4 regions of the Nocardia sp. NPDC051052 genome follow, and region 2 is predicted to be linked to each of the others. Evidence: riboswitches for the same ligand, from Rfam matches in the RefSeq annotation. Region 2 holds a riboswitch; each other region holds the start of a gene.
The links. A riboswitch is a leader RNA that binds a small molecule or an ion and turns the genes downstream of it on or off. The one in region 2 is predicted to bind S-adenosylmethionine.

Region 1: another riboswitch for S-adenosylmethionine. It lies ahead of ACIBCN_RS32205 (rhodanese-like domain-containing protein); the one in region 2 lies ahead of ACIBCN_RS03165 (amino acid ABC transporter permease).
Region 3: another riboswitch for S-adenosylmethionine. It lies ahead of ACIBCN_RS33820 (bifunctional o-acetylhomoserine/o-acetylserine sulfhydrylase); the one in region 2 lies ahead of ACIBCN_RS03165 (amino acid ABC transporter permease).
Region 4: another riboswitch for S-adenosylmethionine. It lies ahead of ACIBCN_RS12465 (aminotransferase class V-fold PLP-dependent enzyme); the one in region 2 lies ahead of ACIBCN_RS03165 (amino acid ABC transporter permease).

The regions. Positions count from the first base shown of each region.
Region 1 covers NZ_JBITFL010000010.1:327,047-334,672, reverse strand. The annotation lists gene ACIBCN_RS32215 (FAD-dependent oxidoreductase) at 1-1,258, opposite strand, end outside; gene ACIBCN_RS32210 (hypothetical protein) at 1,718-2,164, shown strand; SAM riboswitch class IV at 2,228-2,344, shown strand; gene ACIBCN_RS32205 (rhodanese-like domain-containing protein) at 2,359-2,775, shown strand; gene ACIBCN_RS32200 (O-succinylhomoserine sulfhydrylase) at 2,846-4,060, shown strand; gene fgd (glucose-6-phosphate dehydrogenase (coenzyme-F420)) at 4,139-5,149, opposite strand; gene ACIBCN_RS32190 (HAD-IIA family hydrolase) at 5,451-6,209, shown strand; gene ACIBCN_RS32185 (MarR family winged helix-turn-helix transcriptional regulator) at 6,237-6,677, opposite strand; gene ACIBCN_RS32180 (type 1 glutamine amidotransferase family protein) at 6,677-7,312, opposite strand; gene ACIBCN_RS32175 (RpiB/LacA/LacB family sugar-phosphate isomerase) at 7,386-7,626, shown strand, end outside.
Region 2 covers NZ_JBITFL010000001.1:711,624-719,249, forward strand. The annotation lists gene ACIBCN_RS03145 (LLM class flavin-dependent oxidoreductase) at 1-124, opposite strand, end outside; gene ACIBCN_RS03150 (GNAT family N-acetyltransferase) at 121-648, opposite strand; gene ACIBCN_RS03155 (ABC transporter substrate-binding protein) at 653-1,627, opposite strand; gene ACIBCN_RS03160 (amino acid ABC transporter ATP-binding protein) at 1,627-2,394, opposite strand; gene ACIBCN_RS03165 (amino acid ABC transporter permease) at 2,391-3,419, opposite strand; SAM riboswitch class I at 3,658-3,752, opposite strand; gene ACIBCN_RS03170 (hypothetical protein) at 3,972-4,685, shown strand; gene ACIBCN_RS03175 (glycosyltransferase) at 4,753-5,937, opposite strand; gene ACIBCN_RS03180 (LppM family (lipo)protein) at 5,910-6,656, opposite strand; gene ACIBCN_RS03185 (carotenoid biosynthesis protein) at 6,753-7,626, opposite strand, start outside.
Region 3 covers NZ_JBITFL010000012.1:24,141-31,766, reverse strand. The annotation lists gene ACIBCN_RS33835 (NADP-dependent isocitrate dehydrogenase) at 1-184, opposite strand, end outside; gene ACIBCN_RS33830 (MFS transporter) at 491-1,993, opposite strand; gene ACIBCN_RS33825 (TetR/AcrR family transcriptional regulator) at 2,121-2,840, shown strand; SAM riboswitch class IV at 2,892-3,002, shown strand; gene ACIBCN_RS33820 (bifunctional o-acetylhomoserine/o-acetylserine sulfhydrylase) at 3,096-4,433, shown strand; gene ACIBCN_RS33815 (homoserine O-acetyltransferase) at 4,430-5,590, shown strand; gene ACIBCN_RS33810 (TetR/AcrR family transcriptional regulator) at 5,629-6,282, opposite strand; gene ACIBCN_RS33805 (oxygenase MpaB family protein) at 6,447-7,397, shown strand; gene ACIBCN_RS33800 (winged helix-turn-helix transcriptional regulator) at 7,483-7,626, opposite strand, start outside.
Region 4 covers NZ_JBITFL010000003.1:458,763-466,388, forward strand. The annotation lists gene ACIBCN_RS12460 (flavin reductase family protein) at 59-610, shown strand; gene ACIBCN_RS12465 (aminotransferase class V-fold PLP-dependent enzyme) at 648-2,009, opposite strand; SAM riboswitch class IV at 2,057-2,170, opposite strand; gene ACIBCN_RS12470 (LysE family translocator) at 2,281-2,928, shown strand; gene ACIBCN_RS12475 (Pls/PosA family non-ribosomal peptide synthetase) at 3,259-7,254, shown strand; gene ACIBCN_RS12480 (M1 family metallopeptidase) at 7,254-7,626, shown strand, end outside.

The DNA.
Region 1 (7,626 bases), on a different contig from region 2:
GCGCGTCCAGGCGGTACCAGCCCTGCCAGGTGGTGAACGGGATGCCCTTGCCCTCCAGGAAGGCGGTGACGGCGTCCAGCTCCGGCTGCGCGGCCGGGGTGAAGTTCGCGCTGTCGTCGAGCAGGCAGGCCACCGTCTCGTTCGCGTCGCCCTTGGTGTGGCCGATCAGGCCGACCGGGCCGCGCTTGATCCAACCGGTGACGTAGGTGGCAGGCACGTAGCGGTCGGCGCCGTCGGCGTTCTCGTCGCCGATCACGCGGCCCGCCTCGTTGGGCACGGTGCCCGCCTGGTCGTCGAACGGCAGGCTGGTCAGGTTCTGCGACAGGTAACCGACGGCGCGGTAGACCGCCTGCACGTCCCATTCCTTGAAGGTGCCGGTGCCCTTGACGTTGCCGGTGCCGTCGAGCTGGGTGCGCTCGGTGCGCAGGCCGACGACCTTGCCGTCCTCGCCGAGGATCTCCGAGGGCGACTCGAAGAAGTGCAGGAACAGCTTGTGCGGGCGGTTGCCGACGTCGCGAATCGCCCACTGCTCGAGCGTGTTCGCGATCATGTCGACCTGCTTGGAGTGGCGGCGCGCGGCCTCGGAGCCCTCGTCGTAGTCGATGTCCTCGGGATCGACGATGACCTCGATGGTCGGCGAATGATCCAGCTCGCGCAGCTCCAGCGGGGTGAACTTGGCCTGCGCCGGGCCGCGGCGGCCGAACACGTGCACCTCGAGCGCCTTGTTGGCCTTGAGGCCCGCGTAGACGTTCGGCGGGATCTCGGTCGGCAGCAGCTCGTCGCCGGTCTTGGCCAGCACGCGGGCCACGTCGAGGGCGACATTGCCGACGCCGAGCACGGCGACCTTCTCCGCGTCCAGCGGCCAGGTGCGCGGCACGTCCGGGTGACCGTCGTACCAGGACACGAAGTCGGCCGCGCCGTAGGAGCCGTCCAGGCCGATGCCGGGGATGCCCAGCGCGCGGTCGGCGTTGGCGCCGGTCGAGAAGATCACCGCGTCGTAGAAGGTGCGCAGGTCATCGAGGGTGATGTCGGTGCCGTAGTCGATGTTGCCGAGCAGGCGCACCTGCGGCTTGTCGAGGACCTTGTGCAGGGCGGTGATGATGCCCTTGATGCGCGGATGGTCCGGCGCGACGCCGTAGCGGATCAGCCCGAACGGCGCGGGCATGCGCTCGAACAGGTCGATGCTGACCTCGGCATCGGACTTCATCAGCGCGTCGGCGGCATAGATCCCGGCCGGTCCGGCGCCGACGATGGCGATGCGCAGCGGGCGGTTACCGGCGGTGTCCGCGTCAAGCCCGGAGGAGGCAGCCTGCGTAACCACGGAGGGCTCGCGAACACCGCTGATCGACTCTGCACTCTGTTCGGTCATCTTTTACGCGCACCCTTATGGTCGAGAACAAATTAACGGCGTCTTCCTTAGCCTAGGCTAAGTTACGCGCTGGCTGGTTGCACCTGGCGGCGCGGACGCTGGAGTTGTCGGCTCGTGGCCACCCCAGCCGCGGCTATGACAGCAGGCCGCAGTCTCGCGATTCTATCGGTGGTGCGTGCGGCCGCCCTCGGCGGTGCGTGAACTGAACGGATGCCGCCGACGTGCGCTACGGGGTTACCCGCTCGCGCACCGTTGATTCCCCGCGCGGCACAACAACCTTCGTCGCCTGCGCCGGGGCAGTGCGGGGGCGCGCGCCGGATATCGCCGCCGACCAGGGATCATCGTCGTATGAGCGATCAGCAGTCACCTGCCGAGGACGAAGTCATCAAGGTCGATCAGACCGACAAGCGTTCCGTGGCACCGTTCGTCGCCGCGGCCGTCATCGCGGTGCTCGTGCTCGGCGCGATCGTGCTCGGCGGGGTGCTGTCGCCCGCTGAGAAAAATGTCACAGAATCGGACCGGATCGCCGCCGCGGTGCGCGACTTCGTCGAGGGGTCCAACAACACCGACCTGGTGCCCCCACCAGGCGCGGGCTGCCAGGGCTTCGATCCGAAGCGGTCCCCACTTGCCGGGCGGTCCGGCGGCGGAAAGACTGTAGAAATCACGAAACTCGATGATCCGAAGGTCGACGGCGACCGGGCGAAGGCGACGGTCACCACCAAGGTCGACGGCGATGAGCAGACTTCCACCTGGAATCTGACCAGATCCGGCGACAAATGGCTGGTCTGTAATTGAGCATTCTCATACCGTGAGCAGCCATTTGACAGGGTGACCCCAGTCCAGGCAATCTCAGCAGAAGGTCATGAGAACCAGTGTCAAGCCCCGGCAATACTGGTCGGCAACCCTCCTCCGCGGTGGGGTGCTCCGGGTGACGACCTGGCCGCGCGTCAAACCCGAGCGTGGCAAGTGCGGATTCTAGGAGGGTCCAGATGAGTTATGCCGGTGACATCACCCCGCAGCAGGCTTGGGATCTGTTGCGAGACAACCCCGAAGCTGTCTTGGTCGACGTGCGTACCGAGGCCGAATGGAAGTTCGTCGGCGTGCCGGACACCAGTTCGATCGAGCGCCCGACGGTGCTGATCGAGTGGGTCGACTCGACCGGCACGCGCAACGGCGAGTTCACCGAGCAGCTGGTCACGGCGCTCGACGGCCACAATCCCGAAGCCCCGGTGATCTTCCTCTGCCGCTCGGGACAGCGCTCCATCGGCGCGGCGATCGCCTCGACGCAGGCCGGATTCGGCACCTCGTACAACGTGCTCGAGGGTTTCGAAGGCCCGGTCGACGCCGACGGACATCGCGGCGGAACCGGCTGGCGTGCCCTCGGCTTGCCCTGGCGGCAGTCATGAGCACGTGCTGTAGGTCCGCGACGGCGTTGGTGGGTACCGAGGTGCGGTCGTGCGGCGTAGGGAGGCAGTCGTGATTACCGGTGGTGCGTTCGACAAGCCGCTGCCCGAGGGCGTCGGCCCCGCGACCCTCGGGGTGCGCGGGGGGTTGCGCCGCTCCGGTTTCGAGGAAACCTCCGAGGCGCTCTACCTGACCTCGGGCTTCGTCTACGAGAGCGCGGAGGCCGCCGAGGCCGCGTTCACCGGCGATGTGGAGCATTTCGTCTACTCCCGCTACGGCAACCCGACGGTGGCCATGTTCGAGGAGCGGATGCGGCTGCTCGACGGCGCCGAGGCATGCTTCGCGACCGCGAGCGGAATGTCCGCGGTATTCACCGCTTTGGGCGCGCTGCTCGGTGCCGGCGACCGAATTGTCGCCGCGCGCAGCCTGTTCGGGTCCTGCTTCGTGGTGTGCAACGAGATCCTGCCGCGCTGGGGCGTCGAGACCGTCTTCGTCGACGGCGAAGATCTGGAGCAGTGGGAGCAGGCGTTGTCCGTGCCCACCCAGGCGGTGTTCTTCGAGACCCCGGCCAATCCCATGCAGACCCTCGTCGACGTGCGCCGGGTCACCGAACTCGCGCACGCCGCGGGCGCGAAGGTGGTGCTGGACAACGTCTTTGCCACCCCGCTGCTGCAGCGCGGCTTCGAACTGGGCGCCGACGTGGTCGTCTATTCCGGCACCAAACACATCGACGGCCAGGGCCGGGTGCTCGGCGGCGCCATCCTCGGCGCGAAGGACTACATCGACGGCCCGGTGAAAACCCTGATGCGCCATACCGGTCCGGCCCTGAGCCCGTTCAACGCGTGGACGCTGCTCAAGGGTTTGGAGACAATGCCGCTGCGCGTGCGCCATTCGACCGAATCCGCGTTGCGCATCGCCCGCTTCCTGGAGTCCAACAAGTCGGTCAGCTGGGTGAAATACCCGTTCCTGGAATCACATCCGCAGCACGACCTGGCCACCAGCCAGATGAGCGCCGGCGGCACCGTGGTCACCTTCGAACTGAATGCCCCCCCGCAGGAGGCGAAGAAGCGCGCCTTCGAAGTCCTCAACCGCCTACGCATCATCGACATCTCCAACAACCTCGGCGATGCCAAATCCCTGATCACCCACCCCGCCACCACAACCCACCGCGCCATGGGCCCCGAAGGCCGAGCCACCATCGGCCTCTCCGACGGCGTCCTGCGCATCTCCACCGGCCTGGAAGACCTAGAAGACCTCCTCGCCGACCTCGACCGCGCCCTCAGCTAGCGGATCGTCCACACAGATCGACGCCCGCACGTCGCAGCGGGCGTTCAGTCCCTGTGCGACGTGCGGGTGGTCTGTGGGTCAGGCCAGGGCGCGGAGGCGGGGGGCCAGGTCGCGTTGGAAGAGGTCGAGGAAGCGGCGTTGGTCGTGGCCGGGGGCGTGGAAGACCAGGTGGTTGAGGCCGGCGTCGAGGTAGGGCTTGATGAGGTCTACGGCCTGGTCGGGGTCGCTGGCGACGATCCAGCGTTTGGCGATCTGCTCGATCGGGAGGGCGTCGGCGGCGGCTTCCATTTCGATGGGGTCGGTGATGCTGTGCTTTTGTTCGGGGGTGAGGCTCAGGGGGGCCCAGAAGCGGGTGTTCTCCAGTGCCAGTTCGGGATCGGTGTCGTAGGAGATCTTGATCTCGATCATCCGGTCGATGTCGTCGATGGTGCGGCCTGCCTTGGCGGCGCCCTCGGCGACGGCGGGCATCAGCTTCTCGGTGTAGAGGTCCATGCCCTTGCCGGAGGTGCAGATGAAGCCGTCACCCGCGCGGCCCGCGTAGCGCGCGACCAGCGGTCCGCCCGCGGCGACGTACACCGGGATGCCGCCCTTGGGCACGTCGTAGATGGACGCGCCGACGGTGTTGTAGTACTCACCAGCGAAGTCGACGCGGTCGCCGGTCCACAGCGCGCGCATCAGCTCGACCGCCTCGCGCAGCCGCGCGAAACGCTCCTTGAACTCGGGCCATTCGCCCTTGTATCCGGTGGCGATCTCGTTGAGCGCCTCGCCGGTGCCCACGCCGAGCATGATCCGGTCGGGGTACAGACAACCCATGCTGGCGAACGCCTGCGCGATCACGGCCGGGTTGTAGCGGAAGGTGGGCGTGAGCACCGAGGTACCGAGCTGGATCCGCTTCGTGCGCTCGCCGACCGCCGCCATCCAGGCCAGCGAGAACGGCGCGTGCCCGCCCTTGTGCCGCCACGGCTGGAAGTGGTCGCTCACCGTGGCACTGTCGAGACCGTGTTCCTCGGCGAGCACCGCGATCTCCACCAGTTCGCGCGGCCCGAACTGTTCCGCCGACGCCTTGTATCCGAGTTTTAGCTCACCCATGTGCGCCACTCCTGTCGCTTCGCTGCACACCTGTGGTGCGGGCATTCCCGCACACCGTTGTCGGCCGCAGGCACGCCGCGGTCATGTCTTGCTGCAACCGCCGCGAGCCCGCGGACGTTCCCGCGCTCGGCGATCGCACACGCACTGCCCGACGCGCGTCCTATGGCCGTCTTCGACCATAGTCAGCGGCACCCGAAGGTGTGCGAAGGGTCGCATCGCGTCGGACTTACCCCCGGGAACGTGTCCGGTAGCGGACAATTGTCTGGTGACTGATGAACCGATCCTGTCCTATCTGACCGACATGGACGGTGTGCTGGTGCACGAGGACCAACTGGTGCCCGGCGCCGACGAGTTCCTCGCCGAACTGCGCGCCAACGAGACGCCGTTCCTGGTGCTCACCAACAACTCCATCCGCACCCCGCGCGACCTGCAGGCCAGGCTGCGCCACACCGGACTCGACATTCCCGAGGAGGCGATCTGGACCTCCGCGCTGGCCACCGCCACCTTCCTGGACGAGCAGCGGCCCAACGGAACCGCCTATGTGGTCGGCGAATCCGGTCTCACCACGGCCTTGCACGAGATCGGCTATGTGCTCACCGACAGCAACCCGGACTACGTGGTGCTCGGCGAGACCCGCAACTACTCCTTCGAGGCGATCACCACCGCGATCCGCCTGATCGAGAAGGGCGCGAGCTTCATCGCGACCAATCCCGACCCGACCGGCCCGTCCCGCGACGGTTCGCTGCCCGCGACCGGCTCGGTTGCCGCGCTGATCACCCGCGCTACCGGGCGCGATCCGTACTACATCGGCAAGCCCAACCCGCTGATGATGCGTTCGGCGTTGCGCCGGATCGGCGCGCACTCGCAGTCGACGGTGATGATCGGTGATCGGATGGACACCGACGTCATCTCCGGGTTGGAGGCGGGCATGCGCACGATCCTGGTCACCACCGGCATCTCCACCCGTGCGTCGGTCGAGGCGTACCCGTACCGGCCGACGATGGTGCTCGACTCCGTCGCCGATCTGGTCGGGCGGACCAAGGAGCCGTTCGCCGGCTGAGGCGCCGCGAGCTGCCGCAGCCGTTGATCATTCGGTGATCGCGTCCAGCGCCGTCGATAGCGCGGTGAGGGCGTCGACGGCCGCGGCGAACCGCTCGTAGCCGAGCTCGTCCAGCAACCGTGCGGCGACGACCGCGTGTTGCGGATTGATCCGCCGCACCGCCGCCAGCCCCGCATCCGTCACCGCGACGAGTTTCGCGCGCCGGTGCGCGGGGTTCCGCCGATATTCGGCAAGTCCCTTGTCCACCAACAGATCCGCGATGCGTTGCACGCTTTGCCGGGTGATGCCCATGTCCCTGGCGATGCCCGCCACCGGCAGCGGTTCGGTCAGCACCGCGCCGAGCACCTGCCACCAGGCCGCGGTGAGACCGGCGGGCCGGGCCAGTTCCTCGGCGATCGCGAGGAACTGGCCGTTCAATCGGAATGACGTGATGGCCGCCGTGGCGAACAGCTCCTGTTCGTTGCGCATCAGACGTGCGCGCCGGATCGCTGCTCTTCGTACTCGGCGAGCACGGCCCAGCCCGCCGGATCGGAGTTCCCGTACAGCCGGTACCAGCCGTCGAGCACGTGCGGCTCGTAGACGCCGAGCCGGCCCAGCGCTTCGCGGGCGAATTCGAAGGGCGCGGTGCCGCCCGCCGTGATCAGATCGCCATCGGTCACCGCGGCCTCCTCCACGTAGTTGTCGGCGCCCGCGTATCCGCTGTAGAGCAAGAACTCTCGGACATTGCTCGTGTGCTTGCGCGTATCGAGCAGGCCTGCCCTGGCCAGCCCGAGCGTCGCGCCGCAGATCGCCGCGACCGGAACGCCCGCGTCGAGGAACTCACGCGCCTTGGCCGCGAACGGCATCAGCTCCTCGCCCTCCCACGTGTCCGCACCGGCCAGGATCAGCATCGAGCTCTCGGCCGGCGTGAGATCGGCCAGCGCCAGCTCCGGCACGATGCGCATGCCGCCGAGCGTGGTGATCGGATCCGTGGTCAGCCCAACCGTTTTGGTCTGCCAGCTGCCCGGCTCCCGCTGCCAGGTCGTCCGGTTGACGTGCGCGGTGGCGGCCCCGATCTCCCAGTCGGCGAAGGTGTCGTAGACGGCAACGTGCACTGTATTCATGGTCATGACAGTATCCTGTCATATTTGACAGCATGCTGTCAATGGCGCGGATATGCGGAATTAAGCTGGCGGTATGCGGATCTCGGTAGCTGCGGACGAACGCGTCGGAGTGGCACAGGAGCTGATCGAGGAGCTCGCCCGGCGCGGACACGAAACGGTCCTGCACGGCGCACTCGCGGAGTCCGAACGCGATGACTGGGCATGGGCAAGCGAAGCGGCGGCCCGCGATGTCGCACAGGGCAACGCCGACCAGGGCATCGTCTGCTGCTGGACCGGAACCGGCGCCTCGATCGCCGCGAACAAGATCGCGGGCA
Region 2 (7,626 bases):
AGCCGAGATCCTCGGCCAGCCTGGCCTGTTCGACGACGTTGCGCAGCCGTTCCCTGGTGCCGGGCAGCCGGCCTGTTATCGGATCGGGCACCCGGGTGACCAGGGTGAACAGTAGGAACTTCATGCGGTGGCTCCCAGTTCGCCGGTGATGGCGGGTAAATGCTTCTCGAACGGATGCGGGCCGAGCTCCTCGGCGGGCACGGCCGGGTCGTAGAGGGCGGTGTAACCGGCAGCCAGGTACAGGCCGACGGCCTCGGGCTGGCGCGGACCGGTGGTCAGGTAGACGCGCCGGTAGCCGCGTCGCGCGATCTCGGCTTCGAGCTGCGCGAGCACGAACAACCCGAGCCCCTGCCTGCGGTGCTCGCGCGAGGTCCAGATCCGTTTGAGTTCCGCCGTTTCCGCGTCGTAGCGCTGGAACGCACCGCCCGCCACCGCCTCGCTGTCGCGGGTGACGACCAGCAGCGCGCCGTGCGGGGGAGCGAACTCCGTTGCCGGATAGTCGCGCAACGACGCGTGCATCTCGCCGGGACTGCGTCCGTAGCGGCTGCTGTATTCGACGGCGAGCTCGGCCAGCAGGGGGGCGGCCAGCGGATCGTCCTGGGCGACCTGGTGTACGCGCAGGTCGGGTGTCGAAAGTTGTTGGGGCACCGGGTCACCGCTGCTTAGGTAGGCCGGGCGGATTGATCCGCGACGCGGTGACCTGCTCGGTCTTCAGGCCCCACCGATCGATCACCTGCTGATAGGTGCCGTGCTCGATGGCGTAGTTCAGCGCATGCTGGATCGCGGTGACCAGCCCGCTGTTCTTCTTGGTGAGTACCGCGATCTCGCCCTGCAGCGCGTCGCCCGCGCCGGAGAAGGTGCCGAGGATCTTGGTCTGGTTCGCGGTGGCGGAGTGGTAGATCGCGGTCGGGTTCGGGCCGATGTAGCCGTCCAGCCGCTGTGAGGCGAGCGCCAGATAGTAGTCGCTGGTCTGCTGGAAGTAGGCGATGTCGATGGGCGCCAAGCCGTCCGCGCGGTTCTGCTCGTTCCACTTCACCAGCAGCTGCTCCTGGTTGGTGCCGCTGCTGACGCCGATCCGCTTGCCCGCCAGGCTCTTGCGGTCCTTGAAGTCGAGGGTGCTCTGCTTGGGCACCTCCAGCGCGACGGTGTCGTTGCGGTAGGTGGCGAAGTCGTACTTTTCCTTGCGCTCCTCGGTGACCGTCACGTTGGAGACGAAGGCGTCGACCTCGCCGGAATCGATGCGCACGAAGTTCTGCGCCCAATCCGCCACCTGCGCATCGAGTTTCAGGCCGAGGATGTCGGCGACCAAGGAGGCGAAATCGATCTCGGAGCCGACCACGGTCTTGTCGTCGTCGGCGTAGAAGCGCAGCGGCGGCGCCGTGCCGGACGCACCGGTCACCACCAACGTGCCGCGATCGCGAATGGCCTGCGGCACCTCGGCGGCGATGCTGTCCACCTTGGCGGCGCGGACGCGGGCGGTCTGGGCGGCGGAGAGGTCGAAGGTGATCGCACCGGCGGGCTTGACCGCGGACTCCGCTTCGGGATCGGTGCAGCCGGTGGCCAGCAGTACGATCGCGGTGGCGGCGGCGGTGGCCAGGGCGGAGAGCTTCATCGGATACCTGTTCATCAGCGGACTCTGGAAAGGAACGCGCGGGTGCGCGGGTGGCGCGGATTATCGAAAACCGCCTGGGGCGTGCCCTGCTCTACGATCGCGCCCGCGTCGAGAAACACCACGGTGTCCGCGATCTCGCGGGCGAAGCCGATCTCGTGGGTGACGATCACCAGCGCGGTGCCGCCGTGCGCGAGGTCACGGATCACGTCGAGCACCTCGCCGACCAGCTCGGGATCCAGTGCGGAGGTCGGCTCGTCGAACAGGATCACCCTGGGACGCAAGGCAAGTGCCCGCGCGATCGCCACCCGCTGCTGCTGCCCGCCGGACAGCCTGCGCGGGTACGCGTCGGCCAGTGCGCCGATGCCGACCCGGTCCAGCAGCACCCGCGCCTCGGCCTCGACCTCCTTGCGGTCCCGGCGCTGCGCGGAAAGCGGTGCGAGCGTGACATTGTCGAGCACGGTGAGATGCGGGAACAGGTTGAACTGCTGGAAGACGAACCCGATGCGGGAGCGCTGCTTGCGCACCTCGCGGTCGGGCAGCGCGTGCAAAGTATTGCGGCGCAGGCGATAGCCGATCAGCTCCCCGTCGATGTGCACGGTGCCCGCGTCCAGCGACTCCAGGTGGTTGACCACCCGCAGCAGCGTGGACTTGCCGGAACCGGACGGGCCGATCACCGTGACCACCTCGCCGGAGCGCACGGTCAGGTCGACGCCGCGCAGCACCTCGTGCGCGCCATAGGCTTTGCGGACGCCGCGGACCTCGACGGCGAGTGCGGCGGTCATCGGGTCGCTCCTCGTGGTGCGGTGGAACCGGATTCGGCGATCTCGCGCAGCTTCTGCCAGACCCGCTGTGTCGGTGACGGCGGCGGTGTGCGCTGAGTGCCCTTGGCGTAGTGGCGCTCGATGTAGTACTGCGCCACCGAGAGAACGGTGGTGAGCACGATGTACCAGGCGGTGGCGACCAGCAGCAGCGGTACCACCCGCCCGTTACGGCCGTAGATCACCTGGACCTGGTAGAACAGCTCCGCGATCGCCATCACGGACACGATCGAAGTGCCCTTGAACAGGCTGATCACCTCGTTGGTCGCGTTGGGCAGGATCGAGCGCATGGCCTGCGGGACCACGATGGAGCGAAACTGCCGCACCTTCGGAATGCCCAGCGCGGCAGCGGCTTCGAGTTGCCCGGCGTCCACGGAGATGATGCCCGCACGAATGATTTCGGCCGAATACGCCGCTTGGTGCAGCGCGAGCCCGATCACCGCCGCGGTGAATCCGCTGATCACGCCGTTCACCTCGAAGGTGAAAAACGAAGGGCCGAACGGGATTCCGACCGACAGTGTGTGGTACAGGTAGGCGATGTTGAACCAGAACAACAGCTGCACGATGAGCGGAATCGACCGGAACGCCCAGATGTAGCACCACGAGATCACCCGCAGCACCGGATTGCTGGACAACCGCGCGATAGCCAGCGCGGTGCCGAGCAGGAAGCCGAGGGCGGTGCCCCACGCGGTGAGTTCCAGTGTCACCTTCAGCGAGGCCAGCACCGACTTGGCGGTGATGTACTTCGCGAAAGTCGGCCAATCCCAACCCGGGTTGGTGACCAGACCGTGCATGAACTGCGCGAGCAGGACGAGCGCGACGGCACTGATCACCCAACGCCACGGGTGCCACGTCTTGGCGACGGTCGGCGCGGAATCGCCCGGTGCGGTGGGGGATTCGTCCGGCGCGAGCGCGGATTCGGTACGGACAGCAGTCCCGGCGCCGGGTGCGGGCGTGGCGGTGGCGATCGAATCGCCGTGCTCCGTCATGACTGCGGTGGCAGCTATGCCTATTGCTCGCTCGCTGCGCTCACTCATTGTCGAGGTCCTTCGGAAGAACGAACGAGACCGCGCCCCCATCGGGCGGCGATCACATCACCCGGCCAGCGACGGGTGCAACAGCCTGGCTGCGGGTCAGCCCCGACAGCTCGCGGACGTCACTGTGCACTGATCGATATGGCGACGGCGCCAACGGGTGCCTCGGACAGCGGCGATGATCACTTCGGTTCCTCCATCGGTCCCGGCGGAAGCACCCGCACCCGGTGAACCGGGGGGTTGCTGCGACGTCGACGAGCCAGGTCTCTCGGTCGCTCTGGATGGTTGTCGTCCGATCCGGACACCGGATGATGTCAGGGTCGAGCCGAATTATCATGCCCAGCGGGGGGACCCTTGGGCAAGGGAAGTAATCATCGTGAGTGTAAGGGGCCGCCGTCGCGGCCGGGAGACACGCCGAGAGCTTGCCGCAAGCAATACCGCCTGTTCACAGCGTTTGCCGGAGTACCGTCAGCCTTCGATTCGCGTCGACGAGGAGAAGAGGTCTCCGTGGCCGTACCGCGCCGTCTGACCATGCTGTCCGCTGTCGTGACCTGCTCGGTCGCGCTGGCGCTCGCGGCCCCCACCGCGGGCGCGGCCCCGGCGCCGCCCACGACGGCCCCCGTGCCGCCCGGCACCAACCAGACCGGCACCGTCGCTCCCGGCGACCTGTTCGGCGTCTACAACACCGCGATCGACGGCCTGCGCGCCTTCGGCATGCAGCCGTTCCTCTATCCGACCGCGGCCGCGTACTGCCTCAACGGCAACTCCCTCGGTCTCGCCCCGGCCGTCGCCGGTGCGGTGCCGGGCCCATGGCCCAAGACCTCGGTCACCATCCCCGGACTCGACCTGTCCGCCGTCAAGGCCGGACAGACCATGTTCACCTTCGTCCCCTACGGCCTGAACCAGGACGGGCCGGACACCACCGGCATGCAGGTGGCTTGGCTGAACGTGACCAGCGGCCGCGGCGGCCTCGCCTCGATGGGTCCGCTGTCCACCATCCTGCGCGCGATGATCCCGCCCGAGGTCCCGGTCGCCCTGCGCCCGATCGCCGAACGCGCCATCCAGGACTTCTTCTTCGCCGCCCTCCCGATGGGTGGCGTCCGCGCCGTGCCTGTCGACACCGGCCAGGGCACGGTGCTCGCCGCGGTCTTCGGCACCGTCGAGAACGGCGGCAAGTCCTGCTTCTTCCTGCCGACGGTGGGGATCACCGAGGTTCCGTAAGTGGTGCCGCTTACGTTGCGAGCGGGTCATTTTCAGGTCCGCAGTCGTGGTGCCGCGAATGATCGGGCTACCCGCCGTCAGACCTGAGCGCGCGACCCTTCCAGCGCAGCGCGCCCCGTCCTCGGGCGCGGTGGGAGCGCGCCCAGAGCCGCAAGTAGGCCGCCACGGAGAACGGGTGGGCCAGGGCCGCAAGGACATCAGCGGGGGAGAGCGGGCCGCAGGTTTCGGTGGAGCGGGCCAGCAGCCTGCCGGTGACGGCCGCCGCGTAGCCGAGGACACCGGCGCGGCGGATCACCCCACGACCACTGATAGCCGCCAATGGCGGGACCCAATAAGCCAGGGCGGCAATCGTTCCCACGACCGCTCCGCCCGCGATGGTGCCGCCGTACGCGGACCACAGCCAGCGGGTGTAACCGGCCTCGAGTTCGGCAGTGCCCGCATACATCCGGGTGCTTGCCATGCGGCCCCCGGCAACGAGGGTGGTGGATTGTCCTGCGCGACGCAGTGTTCGGGCGATGTCGAGGTCTTCCGTGGCGCTGGCGGCCACCGCCGCGTGTCCGCCGATGGCACGGTAGGCGGCGGTGTCGAACACCAGAAATTGGCCGCAGGCAACGGAAGTCGACGGTCGCAGGCTCCGGTTGGCCGGTGCGATCGGCAGCGTGGCCGCCCACGACCAGCACAGCAACGGCTGCACCAAGCCCTCGACCACCGATTCGGCCCGCTGTATCGGCCATGGCGACACCAACGCAACGACGCGCTGCCTGCGTAATTCGGTGACGGCCGCGGCGATCGCTCCCGGCGCCAGCCGCACATCCGCGTCCACGAACACCAGCACGGGCGTGACCACCGATTCGGCCAGTCGCGCACACGCGGCGGCTTTGCCGGTCCATCCGGTGGGCGGCTCGGCGTCGTTGCGCAACACCGTGATTCGCGGATCCCCACCGACCGCGTCGACGGCCATCGCATAGGTCTCATCATCGGACGCGTCATCGATGATCACGACACGCATCCGCGCGACGCCACGCTGTGCCCGCAGATCCGCGATCAACCCGGGCAGCCGCGCGGCCTCGTCACGAGCCGGAACACACACGGTGACCGGCTCGATCACCTCGACGGCGGTATCCGCCAGCTGTCGCACCGTGATCCGGTTGTACAGCGCGATCCCAGCGCCCGCCAACGAGATTCCGGCACCGGCCCACGCGGCCGCCCGCACCGGCGAACGGCTCAGCGGCCCTGCTTGACCGTTTTCCACCACCGGCTCCAGGACAGGCCGGTCGGAGCACCCGGTGCGGGCGGATTGCGGTCCATGAAGGCCATGGCGGCGATGACGGCGGCCACGGCGAGGGTGATGCCGCCGACGATGCCCGCCCAGCCAGCGAACGAGCGGGTGTTCGGGTCGGCGTAGCTGACCTCGGCGCGCAACGTGGAGACGTCACCGGCGGGCAGCTTCCAGGAGACGATGTTGTCGCCCTCGCGATTGCCGTTGGTCTTGGCCACGCGGGCCGGGAACGCGATGGTGAATTGCACGTCGGAGCCGTGCGGCGGCACGGATTTCAGGTCGACGCGCCCGCTCAGGCTGACCAGGTCACCGGCCCGCTGGAACTGCAGTTGGAACATGCCCTGGGTTTGCTCGGACAGCTGACCGAGCTGGCCGACCTCGCCGAACGACATGTCCTCGAAGAACACCTGGCTGCCCACGTACCCGTCCTGGGAGTAGGGCTCCACCCGTACCTTCGCGGCCAGCGAGTCGGGCGCCTTCAACTGCGGGCCCTTGTCATTGGCTTCGGCGGGCACCACCGCGGCGACGATCCGCCCGGACACGCGGTCGTTGGACGAAACACCCATCGATACCTGCACCCGCAGGCAGCCCGCGAGTACGGGTACCAGCAACGCCGCGAGCAGGACTGCCGCGGCGACACGCACTCCAGGGCGGGGCGTCCGCGGCGACGGTAGTACCGGGGCATCGGGCATCGTGGTGATGGGACTCGGGTGCACGGGGACATCGTGCCAGGCCATCCGTCCAGATGCCCACGCGACGGGCGGAAGGAGGCCCGCGATGTGCTTCTGCTAGCCCGGCGGTTCCGGTCGGAGGCGGGAAAACCAGAGGTGACGCAGCATCGGGAGGCCCAGAATAGCCAGCCCGATGCCGCCGTAACAGGCCGAAACCGGTAGACCGAGAAACACCGCGTGCGCGAGTGCGGACCCGAGCCAGGTCCACAGGAAGACCGCCACCGGCACCGCGACCGAGCCGGAATCCGAGACAGTGGTGTCCAGCCCCGCTGACGGATTCGACGGGTTATCCAGCCCCGCTGACGCGGGCACCGCCCGATCCAAGAGGGTCAGCAGCGCACCCATCAGCAACGCCACCGTGCACCAACCGAGATAATTCGTGACCGGAATCGCCGCGAGACCGGGCAGCCCGGAGCCGGTGTCGCACCAGGTCCACTGCCCGTCGGCGACCATCTGAGGGTCGAGGAAAAGATCCCAGCCGACCGCGCCCACCGCCAGCAGGCCGATCCGCGAGGCCGCCCGAGGGGCGAGCAGCCCCGCGACCACCCACACCGGATACAACCCGCCCGTCCAGGCCAGCGGGACCACCAGCGGCACCCCACTGAGCGCTGGCCCCAGTCGATCCACCGCGTACTCGTAACACCCGAACGGCAATCCTGTTGCGGTACCGACGATCTCAGCGGCCAGCCCGAGACCCGACACGATCACCAAAAATGCGGCCGCATAACGAATCCCGCGGGTCGCTGTCGCGTGCGCCAACGCCGTGCCCGCCGAGAGCAGCACCACCGCAACGGTGACCCGGTCCCGCCCGCCCCCGGACGTCAGCGGATAGGCGATCTGCACGAGGATCAGCGTCACCGCACAGGCAAGCGGCGCACCTCGGCGCACTGTCGCACGTGCGCCGCCCCGCCGCACGGCCGTAGGCGTGTAC
Region 3 (7,626 bases), on a different contig from region 2:
CGGCCGCGTCGATGGTGACCTGGTCGTCCGTCTTATCCCGGTATTCGATGCCCAGGTCGTAGTACTCGAGATTCACATCGAGATACGGGTGGATCAGCTTGTCCTTGATGAACTGCCAGATGATCCGGGTCATCTCGTCGCCGTCGAGTTCGACGACGGTACCTTCAACCTTGATTTTGGACATGGATCTTCGTGTCCTCCTAGGATGGTGCCCTCATTGCACGGCCAGGTGAACACGCTTGTGAGCGGACCCCAGCTGTTCCAACAGACAACGTATATGCCCCGCGTTGTCCGCGAGACGTGTGGTGCAAACAAGACAAGCGTACTGCTGCCGATGATCGTGGTGTGCGGGCAGCCCCCCGAGTGAGAAACCCCACGAACTTACTGGCTGGTAGGTCATTCCGCAATTCGCAGGTCACCCCGTCCAACGACCGCGGTCCGCGCATCGCCGAGCTGGCGATACGCGGACCGAGGGGTGTTGCGGGGAAGTTCAGACGCCGACGTGGACCGGGCGCGCCCCGTCCTCGGCACCCTCGATCAGGTTCGCCGGCCGGTCCCTGATCATGAACGCGATCACCGGAACGGCGGCGAGGAAGAACCCGGCGCCGACGTAGAACGCCACGTCGTAGCTGTGGATCGAGGCGCGGGCGATCAGGTTGTCGATCGTGGCGTGACTCTCCGCGTAGGACTTGGCGGTCTGCACCGAGATGGTGGTCAGCAGCGCCGTGCCGACCGCGCCACCGACCTGCTGCGCCGCGTTCAGCAGCGCACTGGCCACGCCGGAATCCGCCTCCTCGACCTGATGCAGCGCGACGGTCTGCATGCCGACGAACAGCGGACCCATGCCGAGCGCGATCAGCACCTGCGCGGGCAACACGCTGGACGCGTAGCTGTCACCGAAACCGAGCTGCGCCAGCCACAGCAGGCCGAGCACCCCGAGCACCGCACCGGCCACCATCAGCGGACGCGGGCCGAGCTTCGGCAGCAGCGCACTGGTGACACCCGCGGAGATCGCGATGCCGGCCGGGAAGGGCAGGAACGCGAAACCGGCCTTCAGCGACGAGTAGCCCAGCGTGATCTGGAAGTAGTAGCTGAGGAACAGGAACATCGCGAACATGGCGATCGGCACAAGCAGCGCGGCGAGGAACGCGCCGCCACGGTTGATCTCGCCCGGAATGTGCAGCGGCAGTAGCGGATTGGCCGAGCGCCGTTCGATGACGACGAACGCGATCAGCAGCGCGGCACCGGCGATGAGCAGGCCGAGGGTGCTGCCGGACAGCCAGCCGTCCTCGGCGGCGCGGCTGAACCCGTAGACGATCGAGATCAGGCCGAGCGTCACGGTGACCGCGCCTGGCACGTCGTAGCCGCCGGTACGCGGCGTCGGCACGTCCTTGACCACCCACGCCAGCGCGCCGAGCAGGGCGAGCAACGCGATCGGGGTGTTCACCAGCAGGCACCAGCGCCACGAGGCGTACTCGGTGAGCGCGCCACCGGCGATCAGTCCGAGCGCGGCACCACCGGCCGAGATACCCGCGAACACGCCGAATGCGGTGGCCCGCTCGCGCGCCTCGGTGAAGGTCACCGACAACAGCGACAACGCCGCCGGTGCGAGCAACGCCGCGAACGCGCCCTGCAGTGCGCGCCCGGCGAACATCTCCGCGCCGTTCTGCGCGAGACCGGCAAGTGCCGACGCGGCGGCGAAACCGACCAGGCCGATGATGAACATCCGGCGTCGGCCCAGGTAGTCGGCCAGCCGACCGCCGAGCAGCAGCAGGCCGCCGAAGATCAGCGTGTAAGCGGTCAGCATCCACTGCTTGTTGCCGTCGCTGATGCCGAGATCCTGCTGGGCGAACGGCAGCGAGATGGTCACGATGGTGGCGTCCAGCACCACCATGAGCTGGGCCAATGCGATAACGCCGAGGGCGAACCAGCGCGCCGAACCGCCTCGTTTTTCAGATATTTCTACCGCTTGCGCAGTGTCGGTCACGGTCATCTCCTCATCGTTCGAACTCGGTGGCTATCCTGTCAGCAGGCGCCAATTGGCGTCAAGCGAAAAATGTCGTGATGCGACATTTGGCGGTTAATGACACGAAAACACTGGGTTTCGATAAGGTGGGAGCATGCTCGAGTCACCGACGCCGACGGGCGCGAGTGCCGCAGCGCAGACCACTGCGAGCGCCGCGACGAACGCCAACCCCGGCCTGCGCGAACGCAAGAAGCAGCAGACCAGGTTGCGGATCATCGAGATCGGCCTGAACTTGTGCGAAGCACAGGGTTTCGACGCGACCACGGTCGAGCAGATCGCCAATGCGGCCGACGTATCGCCGCGCACGATCAACCGGTACTTCGACAGCAAAGAGGACATCGTCCTCGGTCCGATCCAGGACTTCGGCCAGGCCGTGGCGGCGGCGCTGCGCCAGCTCCCGGTCACCGACAACGAACTGGAATCGCTGCGCACGGCGTTTCTGCAGGTGGTCGACCGAGCCGTCAGCGAACCCGGCGGCGGGCCGGTCTCCTTCCGGCAATTCCAGCAGATGCAGCGGATCGTGCGCAGCAGTCCCTCGGTCAGCGCGCGCAGCATCGAACACGCCGATAACAAGAACATCGCCATCGCCGAGGTGGTCGCCGAGCGGCTCGACAGCACGCCCTGCGCGCTCCCGGTGCGGCTGATTCTCGGCACCTGGCAGCTCATCGGTCACCTGGCCATGGAATGCGGCGAGAGCATGTTCGACTACGACGATCTGCACGAGGCCGCCGCGGCAGGCCGGAACTCCTTCACCGCGGCGTTCAAAGAGTTCTTCCGCGTCTGCGGCGGCGCGCGGACCAGCGCGTCCGGCTGAGTTCGACGACAGAATTCGGCCGCCGCTCGACGGCCGGTTATGATGCCCTCAGGTCATGAGTGCCAGCGCGAAGCCCCGGCTTGCTGGACGGCAACCCTCCAGCAGCGGTGGGGTGCTCCGGGTGATGACCGGGCTCTCGAAGGTCGAGAGCAAGCGCGCTTTCAGGAGGTTCCCGAAATGTGTTGTTGTCCTTCGCCTAAATCCCGATAACCCCCTGTAGTTCTGGCGAACAACCTTTTCCTTGGAGCAACGCTCATGAGTAATTCCACCCTGCCCGCGGCCGATATCGATCCCACCGCGCAGTGGTCCTTCGAGACCAAGCAGGTGCACGCGGGCCAGGCACCGGAAGCCACCACCGGCGCCCGGGCCCTGCCCATCTACCAGACCACCTCGTACGCCTTCCGCGATACCGATCACGCCGCGGCGCTGTTCGGCCTCGCCGAGCCGGGCAACATCTACACCCGGATCATGAACCCCACCCAGGACGTGGTCGAGCAGCGCGTCGCCGCGCTCGAAGGTGGTGTCGCCGCACTGCTGCTGGCCTCCGGACAGGCCGCGGAGACGTTCGCGATCTTGAACCTGGCGGCCTCGGGCGATCACATCGTGTCCAGCCCGCACCTCTACGGCGGCACCTACAACCTCTTCCACTACTCGCTGCCCAAGCTCGGCATCGAGGTGTCCTTCGTCGACGACCCCGACGACCTGGACCAGTGGCGGGCCGCGATCCGGCCGAACACCAAGGCGTTCTACGGCGAGACCATCGCCAACCCCAGCAGCGCTGTCTTCGACATCCCCGGTATCTCCGCCGTCGCGCACGAGGCCGGGCTGCCGCTGATCGTGGACAACACCGTTGCCACGCCGTACCTGATCCAGCCGCTGGCGCACGGCGCCGACATCGTCGTGCACTCGGCGACCAAGTACCTCGGCGGGCACGGTTCGGCGGTGGCGGGTGTGCTCGTCGACGGCGGCACCTTCGACTGGACGGTGACCGACGCGCAGGGACAGCCGCGCTTCCCCGGCTTCACCACCCCGGACCCGAGCTATCACGGCGCGGTGTTCGCCGACCTCGGCGCGCCCGCCTTCGCGCTCAAGGCGCGCGTGCAGTTGCTGCGCGACCTCGGCTCGGCGATCTCGCCGTTCAACGCGTTCCTGATCAGCCAGGGCATCGAGACGCTGAGCCTGCGGGTCGAGCGGCATGTCGCCAACGCCAAGGCGGTCGCCGAATTCCTGACCAACCAGCCCGACGTCACGAAGGTGATCTACGCGGGTCTGCCGACTTCGCCCTGGTACGAGCGGGCCAAGCAGCTGGCACCGAAGGGTCCCGGCGCGATCGTCGCCTTCGAACTGCGCGGCGGTGTCGATGCGGGCAAGAAGTTCGTCGACGGATTAGTCCTGCACAGCCATGTGGCTAACATCGGAGATGTGCGCTCCCTCGTGATTCATCCCGCGTCGACCACACATTCGCAGCTGACGCCCGACGAGCAACTGCTCGCCGGTGTCACGCCGGGTCTGGTCCGTTTGGCGGTGGGGATCGAGGGCATCGAGGACATTCTGAGCGACCTGCGTGCCGGTTTCGCGGCGGCGGCGACGTGACGGTGAGTACCGAACCGAGTTTCGCCCGTTCGTCCGGGGTGGCCCTGCCACCCCCGGACGGGCGGCTCGGCATCATCGCCATCGGAGACGTGAAGCTGGAAAGCGGCGCGGTCATCCCGCAGGTGCACCTCGCGGTGCAGCGGTGGGGCGAGCTCTCCCCCGCGCTGGACAACGTGGTGCTGGTCGAGCACGCGCTGACCGGCGACTCGCACGTGGTCGGCCACCCGGACGACATTCATCAGCTGCCCGGCTGGTGGGACGGGATGGTCGGGCCGGGCTGTCCGCTCGACACCGACAAGTGGTGTGTGATCGCGACGAACGTGCTCGGCGGCTGCCAGGGCAGCACCGGCCCTTCGACGCTGGCGCCCGACGGAAAGCCTTGGGGCGCACGGTTTCCGGATATCTCCATCCGCGACCAGGTGTCCGCCGAGGCGGCGCTGATGGACCGGCTCGGCATCGAGCGGCTTGCCGCGGTGGTCGGCGGGTCGATGGGCGGCATGCGGGTGCTGGAGTGGATGGTCGGCGCGCCGGACCGGGTCGGCTCCGCGCTGGTGCTGGCCGTCGGCGCCCGCGCCACCGCCGACCAGATCGGCACGCAGACCACCCAGATCGCGGCGATCAAGGCCGATCCGGACTGGCAGGGCGGCGATTATCACGACACCGATCGCGCCCCGATGGCCGGCATGGGCATCGCCCGGCGGATCGCGCACCTGACCTATCGCACCGAGGACGAGCTGGATCACCGGTTCGAGAACAGCGCGCAGGGCGCCGAGGATCCGTGGCGCGGCGGCCGGTACGCGGTGCAGAGCTACCTCGACCACCAGGCCGACAAACTCTGCGGGCGTTTCGATCCCGGCACCTACGTGCTGCTGACCGAGGCGATGAACCGGCACGACGTCGGGCGCGGACGCGGCGGCGTCCGAGCGGCGCTGGCCGCGACGCCGGTGCCGTGCGTGGTCGGTGGCGTCGACTCCGATCGGCTGTATCCGCTGCGCACGCAGCAGGAACTCGCCGAGGGATTGCCGGGCTGCGACGGACTCGAGGTCGTGCACTCGCGCGACGGACACGACGGGTTCCTCACCGAGGCCGCGGCGGTGTCCAAGTTGCTGACCGAGACGATGCGGTTGGCGCAGCAGAGCCGTCAGCCTGCCAACTGAATCCACTTCGAGCGCAGCGGTTTCCGCCGCGCGCGCGATCAATCGGCGGCGGGGGCGCCGACCAGCAGGCCGACGATGGCGTGGACGAATCCCTGGAGGCGTTCGCGCGGGTATTCGTCGGGCTCGCTGACCGCCAGCCTGCCGAGCATCTCGGCGACCTGTAGCAGCGAGTTGGTGAGCAGACCGGAATCCACTCCGGCCCAACGGGGTTCGAGCGCGGTGCCGATCCGCACCAGCGCTTCGGCCTGGTCGAAGATGCCCGCGCGGGACTTGCGCAATGCCTCGCGATATTCGTCGGGGGCGTTGCCAGGTCCGGCGAGGATCAGGCGCCAGCGGGTCGGATTCTCCAGTGCCACACCGACGAACGCCTCGACGGTGGCCGAGGCCGCGACGACCGGGTCGGCGCCCATCAGGTCGGTCGGCATGGTCTCGGCGACCTGCTCGAGGCCGCGCTCGCGCTCCCGTTCCAGCAGTGCCGCAACGAGTTCGGCGCGAGTTTTGAAGACGGTGTAGAGCACCGGCTTGCCGACGCCTGCCTCCTGGGCGACCGCCTCCATGCTCAGTTCGTGCAGTTCCGCCCGGCTCAGCACCGTGAAGGCGGCGTCGAGCAGCTGGGCTCGTCGCTGCTCCGGCGGCAGCCGTGGCGCGTAGCGCCTGCGCGGCTTGTCCGCCGCAGTACGCGATGTCGTCACTGCCGCTGCACCTCCATGCGGTTCATCCTGACAGTATTCCGGTCTCGATCCCGCATCCCGTCCGACACAAATGCTACGCAACCGTTGTATTCATTGCCAGCAATTGCTACGGTTGCGTTGTATTCACCCCCGGTGCCGGGGCGATCATCGCAAAGGAGCACGTGATGCACTTCGATCCGACCACCCTGCGCCGGGACGACTACGGGTTCTTCGGCCCCGATTCGCCCAGCTGGAAGGTCTGGACCGCGCCGACCGCGGTCATCGGCTTCCAGCGGGCCGTCGTGCTCGAGCACTTCGATCCGTTCCTCACCGCGGCCGTCGCCGACTCGCGCGGCATCTACAGCGACCCGCGCAAGCGCCTCGATCGCACCTTCTCCTACTTCCTGATCGCCGCGATCGCCGACGGGCGCACCGCCATCCAGGCGGCCGAGCACCTCATGCAGATCCACGCGCCGATGACCGGCATCGAACCGATCAGCGGGAACCGCTACAGCGCGAACAGCCCGGACACCCAGCTGTGGATCCACATCACCGGCTGGCACTCGGTGCTCAAGGCGTACGAAATGTTCGGGCCGGGACTGACGCCGGAAGAGGAGACGCGCTTCTGGCAGGAATGCGCGATCGCGGCCGAACTGCAGACCTGCAAGCCCGAGGACGTGCCGCGCTCGCGCGCCGAGGTACGCGAGTACTACGCGCGGGTCCGCCCCCGGCTGTGCACTTCCGAACAGGCGGAGGAGGGCATGCACCATCTGCTGTGGACCTCACCGCGCAATGGCGCGGGCATCTCGTATGCCATTGGGAGCAGGCTGCTTTCGCTCGCCTCGGTGGCCACGCTGCCGAAGTGGATGCGCAAGCTCGGGCGTTTCGATCGGTGGGGCATCGTCGATCTCGCGGTTCGGCTGCCCGCCAAGGCGCTCGTCTGGGGGTTCACCCGGTTCAACTCGTTCGGACTGCTGGTCGCGGCGCCGTTCGTCGCGCCGATGGCGGGGCAGATCCTGAAGGAGCACATCAACGCGCAGCCGCCGACCCGGCTGGAGACGATCAGCCCGACGGAGGCACGCGCGTTGTACGGCAGTCGATCCGGGCGCGCCGCGCTGGTCGCCGAGCCGGCCTGAGTTTCGGGTTCGCCCGGCGCATCGAGGGGTGCGGCGGGCGGTTCACCGAATTGGTTTCCGCCGCAGCGGAATCCGCCGTGGCGGCTCACTCCGCGCGGCGCGCCTGCTCGATCAGGTTGATGTTGGATTCGATCCAATCGCGCAGTGCCGCAATGGGTGTGCGCAGGCTGTGGCCGAGATCGGTGAGGGTGTACTCGACGCGCGGCGGAACGGTGGGATGCACGGTGCG
Region 4 (7,626 bases), on a different contig from region 2:
ACCCCACCTAAGTCTGGCCTAAATACGCGGAGAGGCGGGACGGCGTAGTTTTGGGCGGGTGACCGAAGCAGAACGGCCCGCCACGGATTTCCAGGTCCCTGATGATCTGAGCGGAATCACCGCCGAGCAATTCCGCGCCTCGATGCGCCACTATCCGGCGGGCGTCACCGTTGTCACGCTGAACTCTCCGAACGGCCCGATCGGCTTCACCGCGACGTCTTTCGCGTCGCTGTCGCTGGCGCCCCCGCTGGTGTCCTTCAACATCGCGCACACCTCTTCCAGCCTGACCGCTCTGCTCGATGCCGACTCCGTCGTCATCCATTTCCTCGGCGAACACCAGCACGACCTGGCTCAGCGTTTCGCCCGCACAGCTGCGGACCGTTTCACCGACCGCTCGCTGTGGACCACCCTCGACACCGGCGAACCGGTCCTGCACGGCACCCCCATCTGGCTGCGCGCCACCATCCACCAACTGATCCCGCTCGGCGACCACACCCTCGTCGTCGGCCTGGTGACCCGAGTCCACGACAACACCAACGAAACTCCCGCCGCCGCTCCCCTGCTCTACTACAACGGCCGCTACCACCGCCCGACCAAACTCGGCGACTGAGCGCGGTCGTCCAGGTCGGACGACCGCTATTGCCGGACTAGCCGACGAGGCAGGGCGCCGCGCCGATCGAGGCTTCGGAGGTGAACGGGCGGGTTTCGGGGGTGGGGTTCCAAAGTCCTTGCGTGGTGGCGTAGTTCCAGGCCGGGCCGGTGCGCACGAGGGTGGCGACGGCTTCGATGAGCCGGTCTACGTCGGCGAGGGTGGTGCCGAGGCCGATGCTGGCGCGGAGGGCACCGTCGAGGTCGAGGCGGGCGAGCAGCGGGTGCGCGCAGAAGCGGCCGTCGCGGACGCCGATGCCGTGTTCGGCGGAGAGGTAGGCGGCGACGTGGCCGGGGACGAAGCCGTCCAGGGTGAAGGCGACGATGCCGACCGTGTCGGGGGCGTCGTTCCAGATGCGCAGCAGGTTGACGCCGGGGATGGCGGCGAGGCCGTCGCGCAGTCGGTCGGCCAGGCGGTGTTCGTGCGCGGCGAGGGTGTCGGCGTCGATTCGACTGAGCGCGTCGCAGGCGGCGGCGAGTGCGGCGGCGCCGAGCACGTTGGGTGAACCGCCCTCGTGCCGCTGCGGCGCGGGCGCCCATTCGGCGCCGGTGGTGGTGACCTCACGGACCGCGCCGCCACCGGCCAGGTAGGGCTGCGCGGTGTCGAGCCAGTCGCGGCGGCCGACCAGCACGCCCGCGCCGAACGGCGCGTACAGCTTGTGCCCGGAAAACGCGAGGTAGTCGATGCCGGTGTCGCGCAGGCTGATTCGCCGGTGCGGCGCGAGCTGAGCGGCGTCGACGAGGATGCGGGCGCCGCACTGGTGGGCGATGGTGGCCAGGCGCTCCAGCGGCAGCACCTCGCCGGTGACGTTGGACGCGCCGGTGACCGCGAGCAGCGCGGCGGGCTTGCTACACAGCTCGGCGACCAACCGCCCGACGGTCTCCTCGACGGTGGCCGCGGCTTGCACGACGCGGCGGCCGTGCCTGGTCCACGGCAGGAAGTTGGCGTGATGCTCGATGTCGAGCACCACGGTGTCGCCGGGCACGCAGGACGCGAGCAGATTCAGCGAGTCGGTGGTGTTGCGGGTGAACACCACCACCTGGTCGTCGGTCGCGTCGAGGAAGCGGGTCACCGAACCGCGGGCCGCCTCGTAGCACTCGGTGGAGATCCGCGAGGCGTAGCCCGCGCCGCGATGCACGCTCGCGTAGAACGGCAGCAGTTGCTGTACCCGGTCGGTGACCTGGGCCAATGCGGGTGCGCTCGCGGCGTAGTCGAAGTTGGCGTAGGTGGTCGTCCCGCCCTGGACGAGGGGCACCTGGAGGTCGTCGCCGGATACCCGGGCGAGGGGGGCAGAGCTTACCCACCCCGCCGACTCCGCCGTCTGCCGTCCCCTGGCGTCCTGAGTTACCACAGCAGTCATCACGAAAATCCCGTCGGCTCTGGGACCCGCAATCAGACGATTCGTCGAGTCCGCGCTTGCCGCACCCGGTCGGGTGTCAGCCCGGTCGTCACCCGGAGCACCCCACCGCGGAGGAGGGTTGCCGACCAGCAAGCCGGGGCTGAACGCTGGTACTCATGACCTATCCCGAGATTGGCAGATGTCCCCCGGCGCTGTCAACCACGGCGCCGCCGCGTGTGTCGGCGGGCAATAAAGCGTTGCCAATTCGGCCGTTCTGAGTTCACATCGTGAGGTGTCACTTTCGCTGCTGATCAGCTTCATCGGCCTATGCGTCCTGCTGGCGCTCACGCCGGGGCCGGATTCGTTCCTGGTGCTGCGGTTCTCGCTGGTCGACGCGCGACCGGGCGTCGCGGCCGCGATCGGGTCGTCGCTGGGCGGGCTGCTGTGGGCGGTGGTGGTCGCCGCCGGCGTCGCCACGCTGCTCGAGCAGTCGGCGACGGCGTACCGCGCGCTCAAGCTGATCGGTGGAATCTACTTGGTGTACTTGGGTATTCGCGCGTTGCTCGAGCAACGGCGGCAGCGCAGGGCCGGCCAGGAATCCGACGGCGCCGCCGGCATCGCGAAGGCGGGCGGCGGCACCCGCGCATCGGTTCGCTCGGCGTTCACCGCGGGCGTTGTCTCGTGCATGTTCAACCCGAAAGTCGGCCTGTTCTATCTCGCCGTGCTGCCCCAATTCCTGACCGAGGTCACCTTCGCCAACACCCTCGCGCTCGGTGCCGTCGAATCGTCGATTGCGGCGGTCGCGATGGTGCTCCTGGCGCTGGCCGCCGCTCGCGCGGTCGCGCTGCTGCGCCGCCCGAGGATCCGGGATCGGCTCGAACTTGCCAGCGCCGCCATCCTGACCGCCCTCGGCGTCGGCACCGCCGCCTCCGCGGCGTGACCCGAAACGCCCTGAGCTGCAGGATCACCAGGCCGATGAGGGGAATCACACCGGGTTGAGCAGGTCGGTTCAGCGACCGCCCAGCGAACCCACCGGGTAACCCGCCCACCAGGCCTTGCTTCGGCGCGCCCGGCAGAAATCGCCACGACCTGCAACAACCCCGCCCGCGTTCTCCCGAGCGGCATCCGCGGCGGTGAGCAACAAACGTCGACAACCCCGAGTACCGTGGACAACTGGTCACCAGGGCGTTTGCCAACTGGTAACCCAGCTATGACACAAACAACACCAGGGAAGTGCGAGGCAGGTCGAATGGGAGGTGGGCAGGGCGTCATGCTCCAACCACAGGTTGATGTGACGGTTGACCCACTACTCCGGACCGCGCACACGCCGCAGGCCCGGACCCTCGTCGACATCCTGACCGCGACCGCGCTGACCCATCCGGACGCACCCGCCATCGATGACGGCCAGGTGGTGCTCAGCTACCTCGAACTCGTCGTCGAGATCGAGAAGACCATGGCCAGGCTCGCCACGGCGGGCGTGCGGCCGGGCGACCGGGTCGGCGTTCGGATGCCGTCGGGCTCCAGGGAGCTCTACCTGACCATCCTCGCCGTCCTGTACGCGGGCGCCGCGTATGTGCCGGTCGACGCCGACGACCCGGACGAGCGAGCCCAGCTGGTCTTCGGCGAGGCTCAGGTCACCGCGATCGTCACCGCGGCGGGCATCGCGACGACGCCGGCGGGAATCCGTGCCGCAGCGGACAATCCGGCCGACGCGAGCACCAGCACGCTGCCGACCCCCACCGACGACGCCTGGATCATCTTCACCTCCGGCTCCACCGGAACGCCGAAAGGTGTTGCGGTGACTCATCGCAACGCCGCCGCGTTCGTGGACGCCGAGGCCCGCCTGTTCCTGCCGGATGCCCCGATCGGTCCCGGTGACCGGGTGCTCGCCGGACTCTCCGTCGCCTTCGACGCCTCCTGCGAGGAAATGTGGCTGGCCTGGCGCAACGGCGCCTGCCTCGTCCCCGCCCCGCGCGACCTGGTCCGCACCGGCGCCGATCTCGGCCCATGGCTGGTGCGGCGCGAAATCAGCATCGTGTCAACGGTACCGACGCTGGCCGCCACCTGGCCCGCCGAGGCGCTGGACGCCGTCCGGCTGTTGATCTTCGGTGGTGAAGCGGTGCCGCCCGAGCTCGCCGAACGTCTTGCGGGGAACACCGCCGCGCGAGCGACGGGCCCGGAGGAGGCAGCGGAGCATAACCACGGAGGGCACCGCGAACGCGGCGAATCCAACACCGATACGGATCGTGAGGTGTGGAATACCTACGGCCCCACCGAGGCAACCGTGGTCGCCTGCGCCGCGCTGCTCGACGGCTCCTGGCCCATCCGGATCGGGCTGCCGCTGGACGGCTGGGACCTCGTGGTGATCGACGCGGCCGGAAACCCGGTGGCCGAGGGCGAATCCGGCGAACTGGTGATCGGCGGCGTCGGCCTGGCCCGCTACCTCGATCCCGCGAAGGACGCCGAAAAGTACGCGCCGCTGCCCTCGGTCGGCTGGGATCGCGCCTACCGCAGCGGCGATCTGGTCCGCAACGACAGCGCGGGCCTGGTCTTCCTCGGCCGCGCCGACGACCAGATCAAGCTCGGCGGCCGCCGCATCGAACTCGGCGAGATCGACAACGCGCTGCAGCACCTGCCCGGCGTCACCGGCGCCGCCGCCGCGATCCGAACCACCAAGGCGGGCAACAAGATCCTGGTCGGCTACCTCGCCGGCACCGGCCCCGATTTCGACACCAGAGCCGCCAGAGCCCAACTCGCCGAACACCTTCCGGCGCCGCTGGTGCCCAGGCTCGCGGTGGTCGACGAACTGCCGACCCGCACCTCCGGCAAGGTCGACCGTAACGCCCTGCCGTGGCCGCTGCCGAACAGCACCGACGACGACGCCGACAACGATCTCACCGGCACCGCGCAATGGGTTGCCGGACTGTGGGATTCGGTACTCGGCGGCGAGGTCACCGATCTCGACGCGGACTTCTTCGACCTGGGCGGCGGCTCGCTGGCCGCGGCCCAGATGGTGACCGCGCTGCGCGCGCGTTATCCACAGATCACCGTCGCCGACCTCTACGACCACCCCCGCCTCGGCGCGCTGGTGGAACTGCTGGAGCGGAGCACACCGGCCGTCGCGGTCGAAGAGCGCGTCGTGCGACCGACGCCGCTGCGCGCGCAGTGCGCTCAGGTGCTGGCCACCATTCCGCTCACCACACTCACCGGCCTGCAATGGCTCACCTGGCTGGCCATCGTCGGCAATGCCGCGGGCTGGTCCGGCTCGCTGCCGTGGCTGCCGCACCTGTCCTGGTGGTGGACCCTGGTGGCGTTCCTGCTCTTCATCTCACCGCTCGGCCGGATGGCGATCTGCGTGGCCGGTGCCCGGCTGCTGCTGCGCGGCGTCGAACCCGGCCGGTATCCGCGCGGCGGCTCGGTGCACCTGCGGCTGTGGGCGGCGGTGCGCCTGTCCGAGGCCAGCGGTGCCGAAAACCTCTCCGGCGCACCGTGGATGGTGCCGTTCGCCAGGGCGCTCGGCGCGAAGATCGGCAACGGCGTCGACCTGCACACCCTCCCGCCGGTCACCGGCATGCTCGAACTGGGCGACGGCTGCAGCGTGGAACCCGAGGTCGACCTGTCCGGGTACTGGATCGACGGCGACGTCGTCCACATCGGCCCGGTCACCGTCGGTTCCGGCGCGGTGGTCGGCTCCCGATCGATCCTGTTGCCCGGCACCAGAATCGGCAAGAACGCCGAGGTCGCGCCCGGCTCCGCGGTGTCGGGCAAGGTCAAGGCCGAGCAGGAGTGGGCCGGCTCGCCCGCCGCCAAAATCGGTAAGGCGCACCATCGCTGGCCCGGGCACACGCCCGATCGGGCGGCGCACTGGGTGGCGATCTTCGGTGTTACCTCCATAGCGCTCGCCGCTGTGCCCATCCTGGGACTCGGCGCGGGCGGCCTCTTCATCGCCTGGTTCATCCGCGACACCCGCACGCTCGCGGGTGGTTTGGGCCGCGCCTTCGCGATCCTGCCGGTCGCCACGCTGCTCAGCCTCGCGGTCTACGCGGCGATCACCATCATCTTGGTGCGACTGCTCAGCTTCCGGTTACGGGAGGGCTATCACCCGGTGCGCAGCCGGACGGGCTGGCAGGTCTGGTCCACCGAGCGGCTGCTGGATTCCGCGCGCACCTTCCTGTTCCCGCTGTACGCGAGCCTGCTCACGCCGATCTGGCTGCGTCTGCTCGGCGCGAAGATCGGCCAGGGCGTCGAGGCGTCGACCGTACTGCTGCTGCCCAAGTTCACCACCGTCGCCGACGGCGCCTTCCTAGCCGACGACACCATGATCGCCAGCTACGAACTCGGCGGCGGCTGGCTGCGCATCGGCGAGGCCAAGGTCGGCAAACGCGCCTTCCTCGGCAACTCGGGCATGACCGCGCCCGGTCGGCGGGTGCCGAAAAACGGTCTGGTCGCGGTCCTTTCGGCCGCGCCGTCCAAGTCGAAGGCAGGCTCGTCCTGGCTGGGCAGTCCGCCGGTGCGCCTGCGCCGCGCACCGGAAAGCTCGGACACCGCCCGCACCTTCGATCCGCCGCCGAAGCTGCGGATCGCGCGCGGCATCGTCGAGACCTGCCGGCTGTTCCCGGTGCTGGTGACCTTCGCCATCGGCCTCGGCGTGCTGTTCACCCTCGCCTGGCTCGCGCAGAGCCTCGGCCACCTGCCCGCCGCGCTGCTCAGCGGCCTGGTGCTGCTGGCCGCCGGTGCCATCGCGGGCGCGATTTCGGTCGCCGCGAAATGGTTGCTGGTCGGCCGGATCGGCGCCGAGGAACATCCGCTGTGGAGCTCGTTCGTGTGGCGCAACGAGGTCTCCGACACCTTCGTGGAAACCGTTGCCGCGCCGTGGTTCGCGCGCGCCGCGACGGGTACACCGGTGCTGAACCTGTGGCTTCGCGGACTCGGTGCCAAGATCGGCCGCGGGGTATGGTGCGAGTCCTATTGGCTACCGGAGGCGGACCTGGTGACACTCGGTGACGGCGCGACCGTGGAACGCGGCTGCGTCGTGCAGACCCATCTCTTCCACGATCGCATCATGTCCATGGATACGGTCACCCTCGGCGCGGGCGCCACCCTCGGCCCGCATTGCGTCGCGCTGCCCGCCTCGACCATCGGCGAGGGCGCGACCATCGGCCCCGCCTCGCTGGTCATGCGCGGCGACACCGTTCCCCCGTCCACCCGCTGGTGGGGCAACCCGATCGCGCCTTGGTTCGGAGGCGACCCGGGAGCGCCCCGCTGATGCCGGAGAAGTTCTACGAAGCACCTATCGACGAATACCTGCCGCAGAACGGAAATCGGGGCTACCGGGTATCGCGGTACGAACTCGACCTCACCTACCGGGTGGCCAGCAATCGGCTGGCGGGCCGCGCGGAGATCACCGCGGTGACCACCGCTGTGCAGCCGCGCTTCTCGCTGGACCTGTCCCAGGCGCTCACCGTGTCCAAGGTGTTCGTCAACGGCGCCAAGGCCGCGAAGTACACCCATCAGCGCGGCAAGTTGGTGATCACACCGCAGCAGCGCATTCCGGCGGGCGGTGTGCTCTCGCTGGTCGTGCAGTACGGCGGCATCCCACGCCCGGTGCGCGGACCGTGGGGCGCGGTCGGCTGGGAGG